3 regions of the Thaumasiovibrio subtropicus genome follow, and region 2 is predicted to be linked to each of the others. Evidence: predicted binding sites of a transcription regulator. Region 2 holds the regulator's gene; each other region holds the start of a gene.
What was found. Region 2 encodes PurR, which represses purine synthesis genes. Its sites were predicted from a motif close to TNANGNAAACGTTTNCNTNA; they were not measured.

Region 1 (2,272 bases), 1.7 Mb from region 2:
GCGTGGTGCGATTTCATTGACCAGTAATTTGCCATCGATATCGAAAAATTCAATGGCGAGCACACCAACGTAGCCAAGCGCATCAGCTATAGCGCTGAACATTTCGCTTGCTTGCTGTTGAACAGATTGGTTGCCTTCCACTGCGGTTGAAAGGTTGAGAACGCCATCAACATGCACGTTTTCAGTGATAGGGTAAACGGATACATTTCCCTTTTTGTCACGAGCACCGATAAGGGAAACTTCGCGATTAAAAGGCACAAACTCTTCCGCAACGATAGCTTGCCCTTCGGTTTCAGCGAGGAAAGCGGCCATTTCTTCCCAAACTGCATTCGCTTGGTCTTGGGTTTTTAGACGCCATTGACCTTTGCCGTCATAACCGCCTAGCGCACTCTTTAGTACCATAGGTAAACCGACATGGCGAATGGCTTCGTCTAAGTCTTGGCGACTACCCACTAGGCGGTATTTCGCGTTGGCGACACCGGCTCGATCCAGTAGGGCTTTTTCTAAACGGCGGTCACCGCCTGCTTTAATCGCATCTGTGGTAGGTAGAAACTTGCCACTTGCTTCGCAGACATCAAGCACATCGTGAGGGATATGTTCAAACTCAGCAGTGATTACGTCAACATCTTCTATAGCACTGGCCAAGGTGTGATCGTAGCTTTGTTGAGTCAGAGGATGAACCACGCTCTTTGAGCCAACATCATAAGCGATAACCTCAATGTTGAGCGGCGCGCCCGCCAACGCCATCATTCTTGCAAGTTGGCCTGCACCAAGCACAAGGACTTTCATGATTACGCGTCCTCAGCAGGATTTGGGTTTGCCAGTACGGTGTCTGTTTGCTCTTTGCGGAATGCATCCACTTTTTTCATTAACTCAGCATCATGTGTGGCAAGGATTTGTGCGGCTAGTAGGCCAGCATTGGCAGCTCCTGCATCGCCAATCGCCAAAGTCCCTACGGCAACCCCTTTTGGCATTTGCACGATGGAAAGGAGTGAATCCATGCCTTTTAGCGCACGTGATTGAACAGGGACACCAAGTACAGGCAAGCTAGTAAATGCAGCCGTCATACCGGGAAGATGTGCGGCACCGCCAGCACCTGCGATGATCACTTTGATGCCACGCTCAGCTGCGCTCTCTGCATACTCAGCCAGTAATTGAGGGGTACGGTGTGCTGAAACCACTTTGGTTTCATAAGGGACATTGAAGCGATCTAGCATTTCTGCAGCGTGCTGCATTGTAGGCCAGTCCGACTTTGACCCCATGATAATTCCAACTTTCATCCCGAACTCCTTAAATGTGTTAAGCGTGAAGATAATCTGCGCGCATTATACGGGGATTTTCGCGGAAGGAAAACGTTTGCGTCAAGGTGAGAGCAGCATGAGCATGGTGCCGAACAATGGAAATGGCTACACTACGAAACACGAATTTAACAAAGTAGGAATGGAACCTTGGATAATCTCTCTCAAGTAGTTGATGCGCTAAAGTCTGGCAACGTGATTGCCTATCCGACAGAAGCCGTTTTTGGTGTAGGGTGTGATCCGGATAGTGAGCTAGCGGTTCAGCGTTTATTAGCGCTCAAACAACGTCCAGTCGAAAAAGGCCTCATTCTTATCGCAGCGGATTATGCGCAGCTTCAAGACTATATTGATGATAGTCAGCTATCTGAATCGCAACGTGCGACGATTGCTGACACTTGGCCAGGTCCGGTCACCTGGGTGATGCCTGCTAAACCTACCGTCCCTCAGTTTTTAACCGGACAGTTTGATACTATTGCGGTTCGCGTGAGTGATCATCCCTTGGTTCAAGCACTATGCCGTGCTTATGGAAAACCGATTACATCTACGAGTGCTAATCTAACCGGAGAGCCACCTTGTCGCACGTCGGAAGAGGTTGTAGAACAGCTGGGCGATAAAGTTGTGCTGTTTTCAGGTGAGACAGGAGGGCGAGAGAACCCTTCAGAGATCCGAGATGCACAGACAGGAAAGGTTTTTCGTCAAGGCTAAGTAGCTCACCTCCACCAATAAGAACAGAGTGAAAAGAAGGCAATGTCAGAGCAAAAAATTGATAAACAGGCAGTAAAGACGTTCCTATTGGCGCTTCAAGATCAGATTTGTGATGCGCTCGCGATAGAAGACGGTAAACAAGCATTTGTTGAAGATGCTTGGCAGCGAGAGAGTACGGATGCTTTAGGCGGTGGCGGGCGAACACGAGTGCTGCGCCATGGGGAAGTATTCGAGCAAGCGGGCGTTAACTTTTCACATGTGTTTGGCTC
Region 2 (2,272 bases):
ATTGACTCTCCTTGAACTGACGCTCGTTACTGGCGTTAGCACGTAGGTGAAGTTTATCGTTTACAACAAGTGCGAACATGGTTTCGCCTAAGAAAAGGCCAAAACCGCCAAACATTGAACGCGACTTAATTGTCCCAAAACGACTGAGTAACTTTATTGAAGTTTTTAGTACTGGTTTGTCCATGCTACATCTCGGTGATTATGTGAATAGGTCACCACTAATCAGAGCTAGGAACCAAGAATAGACCAGCTGCAGTTCCTGAATGTCAACGCTCTGTCAACTTCCGTGTGTACAACTAGTTTTTCCATCGGCAACCCCGCTACCATTTACCAGATTCGTTAAAAATCTTGTATTTAGGCCGGAAGCTTTGCGTCCCAATCTTTCGAATGGTTTGCCCTGTTCGTGACAATATTTAGCTTATATCAATATAGGTTTTGATCTTCGTCCCAATAAAAACGTGATATTGGTACCATAATTTTGACGGGAAATTTGATAAGTGCAGAACAGAATATTGGCGTATTTGCATAAAAGGCAAAAAAATGCCCGCTTGTTCTCAAAGCAGGCATTTATAAAAAGATGATGAATTTATTTCATACGTTTTACAGACTTACGTACTACCAATTCGGGCTCCATGACGAATAATTGGCTATCGTGTTCTTTATCTTTAATTCTCGCCATCAGTAACTCGACTGCCTTTTTACCTAAACGGTGCTTAGGCTGGTGAATTGTCGTTAAAGGTGGTGAAAAGTAAGGAGATAAATCAATGTTGTCATAGCCAATCACCGAAATATCGTCTGGTACACTAATACCTGCCTGCTCAAACGTACTGATTAACGCCATCGCCATAATGTCATTGAAGCAGAAGATAGCAGTAGGGCGTTGATCCATTGCGATGAAATCTTGCGCCGCTTTCACTGCCGTTTCGCACTCAAAGTCGCCTTCGATAATCCAATCTTGATTGATAGGCAAGTTCGCCTCTTGCATCGCGGCACTGAATCCTTTCATGCGCTCGACACAGGTATTGCGCTGCAAATGGCCTGACACACAACCAATCTCTTGGTGGCCATTGTCGATGAAGTGACGCGTGGCGAGATACGCCCCTTTCTCTGCGTTATCGCGAATCTTATCTGTGGTAACAGATTCTGGTCCCCAGTCCATAATGACCATCGGTAGATCTTTTTGACGATTGAGAATGGCAAGTAGTTCGTCATCAAGATCTGAGCACATGACGAGAAGACCATCGACGCGTTTTTCAGCTAACATGCGTAGGTAATCACGCTGTTTGTTAAAGTTGCCTTCGGTATTACATAGAATCAGTGTGTAGCCGGCTTTGTAGCAATACTCTTCAACGCCGTGAACCACCTCGGCAAAGAAAGGGTTGTTAGATTTGGTTACTAACATGCCAATAGTGCGGGTAGAGTTACACTTCAAACTACGCGCAACGGCACTTGGCGCATAGTTGAGTTCGTCGATTGCTTCCCACACTTTTTTCTGCGTAGCTTCTGCGACGAATCGAGTTTTGTTGATTACGTGCGAGACAGTCGTCGTTGAGACGCCAGCCATGCGCGCAACATCTTTAATGGTTGCCATTTTTTTCTTCTAATATCGTATCTGCCAGCAGTACGCATCGCTGGCTATTATTGAGTGGTTGCGTGTAAACGGTCACAGCAACATTTCATTATGTAATCGCTTGCGTTCACATTCTACTGAGTAAGGACGATAGTGCAATCTTTATGAAATGATATACGGAATTTTAGCGCGACATTGTGATATCAGGGGTACCACTTGCGGCATTTCTCACCACTTGTCTACGTGTTTATCACTATTCAGCACTATGGGTTTACGAATTGCTTGGGTAGTTTATACGCTCGATGCAATCCCATCTCGAGTTACTGGCCGTATTTGCAGTCTGTGTCATTAAATAACATCATGGTGTAGTGTGGTGCCTTTGATACTGTTCAATACAGTAACTTAAGTCGTATATCAAAAAAGCTTGAAGCAGTTCTGCACTGGTTGCATAAAAACCAAAGCGGTCATTTTGACTAACGCGATCGACAAACTGGGGGACCCATTTGACGAGGTAACGCTGGATAATGTCGATTTGATCATTGAGGTGTCTCGCAATTTGCTGGTCGCTTTCATGTTTATTCATATTAATGATTAAGTTACCAACAAAGTCGAGAATAATCGCAATGTGATCTGCGGGTTCATTATGTTGCGCATCTAAACCGATTTGATGTTCTATCAGTAGTGCGCGAATTTCTTGTGCGG
Region 3 (2,272 bases), 1.2 Mb from region 2:
ATTGTGCCCAGTGTCGGGGCATGGAACTGGCAGCAGGTCGAAACATTGAGCGATAACCATCCCGGCGTCTACTATGCGCTTGGTATGCACCCCTATTTTCTTGCAAGACATCAGCAAGGTGACGTTGAGCATCTGGCTACGCGATTATCCAACGCCTCAGCGGATTGTGTCGCGGTTGGTGAGTGCGGGCTCGATTTTTTTCAGAAAACGACGGATACCCAATTGCAGCTCAATATATTGGAAGCCCACCTGATGTTGGCAAAAGCACATCAACTCCCTGTCATTCTGCATTGTCGACGTGCCCATGGTGAGATGCTCAAAGTACTAAAAAAGTATCGACCTAATAAAGGAGGGGTTGTCCACGGCTTTTCGGGAAGCTATCAACAAGCGATGGATTTTTTCAAATTGGGTTTTGTGATTGGGGTGGGAGGGACTATTACTTATGAACGCGCTAAAAAAACCCGTGATGCGATCAGTCGATTACCGTTAGAAGCCTTGGTATTGGAAACCGATTCGCCGGATATGCCTCTCGCTGGGTTTCAAGGTGAGCCTAATAAGCCAGACAGGTTGCCACTCGTCTTGCGGGCATTGGACGAAGTACGAAAAGAGTCGATCAAGGACTTAGCGAGCGCAACGGTACGCAACAGCGAAGCGCTATTTGGGCTGTGAATGGATGAATCGTTATCACGACGTAAACGTTTGCGAAAAACGTTTGCGTGAAATGCTGTCTATAATGTGACCTATATCACGGTTTTAGATCTCATTTCCTTTTGGTTGCTTTTAAAAGTGTGATTTTGACATTATTTTATCGCGCCGCGCATCCGTATAATGCGCTGGACTCTTTTAGAGCCAAAACTGTCGAGACGCCAAATATAAATTTTAGGAACCCCTTTACTATGAGCCTAATTATGAGCCTGGTTGGGATGGTGGTATTAATAGGCATTGCCGTACTACTGTCTGATAACCGTAAAGCGATTAACCTTCGCACCGTTGGTGGTGCATTTGCTATCCAGTTTATCTTGGGTGGTTTTATCCTTTTTGTCCCTGCGGGCCAGAAAGTACTTAAAGGCGTTTCTGACGCTGTATCTAACGTAATTGACTACGGCCAAGAAGGTACTGGTTTCCTTTTCGGTAACCTTGTTAACTTCTCTGTGGACGGTCTGGGCTTCATTTTTGCGTTTAAGGTTCTTCCTACGCTGATCTTCTTCTCAGCTCTGATCTCAGTACTTTACTACCTGGGTGTAATGCAGTGGGTTATCAAGATTCTTGGTGGCGGTCTGCAGAAAGCGCTGGGTACTTCTCGTGCCGAATCTATGTCTGCCGCTGCGAACATCTTTGTTGGTCAAACAGAAGCCCCATTGGTTGTTAAACCTTTCGTTCCTAAGATGACTCAGTCTGAGCTATTCGCGGTAATGTGTGGTGGTCTAGCTTCTATCGCTGGTGGTGTAATGGCGGGTTACGCGTCAATGGGCGTGCCAATTGAATATCTTGTTGCGGCTTCTTTCATGGCGGCACCAGGTGGTCTTCTATTCGCTAAAATCATCAAGCCAGAAACGAATGAGCCAGTTGAGCAACTTGCTGACATCGGCGCAGAAGGCGATGACAAACCAGCAAACGTTATCGACGCAGCAGCGGGCGGTGCGGCTTCTGGTCTTCAGCTTGCGCTAAACGTGGGTGCGATGCTAATCGCGTTCATCGGTCTGATCGCGCTAGTGAATGGTTTCCTAGGTTGGGCGGGTGGCCTATTCGGTCAAGAGAACCTAACTCTAGAAGGTATCCTAGGTCTAATCTTTGCACCACTAGCATGGCTAATCGGTGTACCTTGGGCTGAAGCGACTATCGCAGGTGAGTTCATTGGTCTTAAGACTGTTGCAAACGAATTCGTTGCATACGCAGGCTTCGCACCTTACTTAGGTGATGCTGCACCAGTAGTACTTTCTGAGAAGACGAAAGCGATCATCTCGTTTGCACTATGTGGTTTCGCGAACCTATCGTCTATCGCTATCCTGTTGGGTGGTTTGGGTAGTCTGGCACCGAAACGTCGCGGCGACATCGCGCGTCTAGGTGTGAAAGCAATCATTGCTGGTACCCTATCTAACTTGATGGCTGCAACCATTGCAGGCTTCTTCCTGACACTCGCGTAATCCGCACACTGTCAGAACCAAACGCCACAGCTTGCTGTGGCGTTTGTTGTTTCTGAAGCCTAAAAATGGCTGGCCTAGAGTGAGGGATGCAAAACGTTTGCTTTTTATCTCCACGGCACCAATAGCAG

Region 1: the regulator PurR is predicted to act here: its motif matches at 1,345-1,364, upstream of purE (5-(carboxyamino)imidazole ribonucleotide mutase).
Region 3: the regulator PurR is predicted to act here: its motif matches at 701-720, upstream of TSUB_RS13500 (NupC/NupG family nucleoside CNT transporter).

Annotation. Positions count from the first base shown of each region.
Region 1 is NZ_AP023054.1:3,580,963-3,583,234, reverse strand. It holds gene TSUB_RS16110 (5-(carboxyamino)imidazole ribonucleotide synthase) at 1-789, opposite strand, end outside; gene purE (5-(carboxyamino)imidazole ribonucleotide mutase) at 792-1,280, opposite strand; gene tsaC (L-threonylcarbamoyladenylate synthase type 1 TsaC) at 1,449-2,003, shown strand; gene hemF (oxygen-dependent coproporphyrinogen oxidase) at 2,046-2,272, shown strand, end outside.
Region 2 is NZ_AP023054.1:1,852,209-1,854,480, reverse strand. It holds gene TSUB_RS08360 (TfoX/Sxy family DNA transformation protein) at 1-184, opposite strand, end outside; cyclic di-GMP riboswitch class I at 308-407, opposite strand; gene purR (HTH-type transcriptional repressor PurR) at 587-1,591, opposite strand; gene torD (molecular chaperone TorD) at 1,929-2,272, opposite strand, start outside.
Region 3 is NZ_AP023054.1:3,032,469-3,034,740, reverse strand. It holds gene TSUB_RS13505 (TatD family hydrolase) at 1-669, shown strand, start outside; gene TSUB_RS13500 (NupC/NupG family nucleoside CNT transporter) at 897-2,144, shown strand.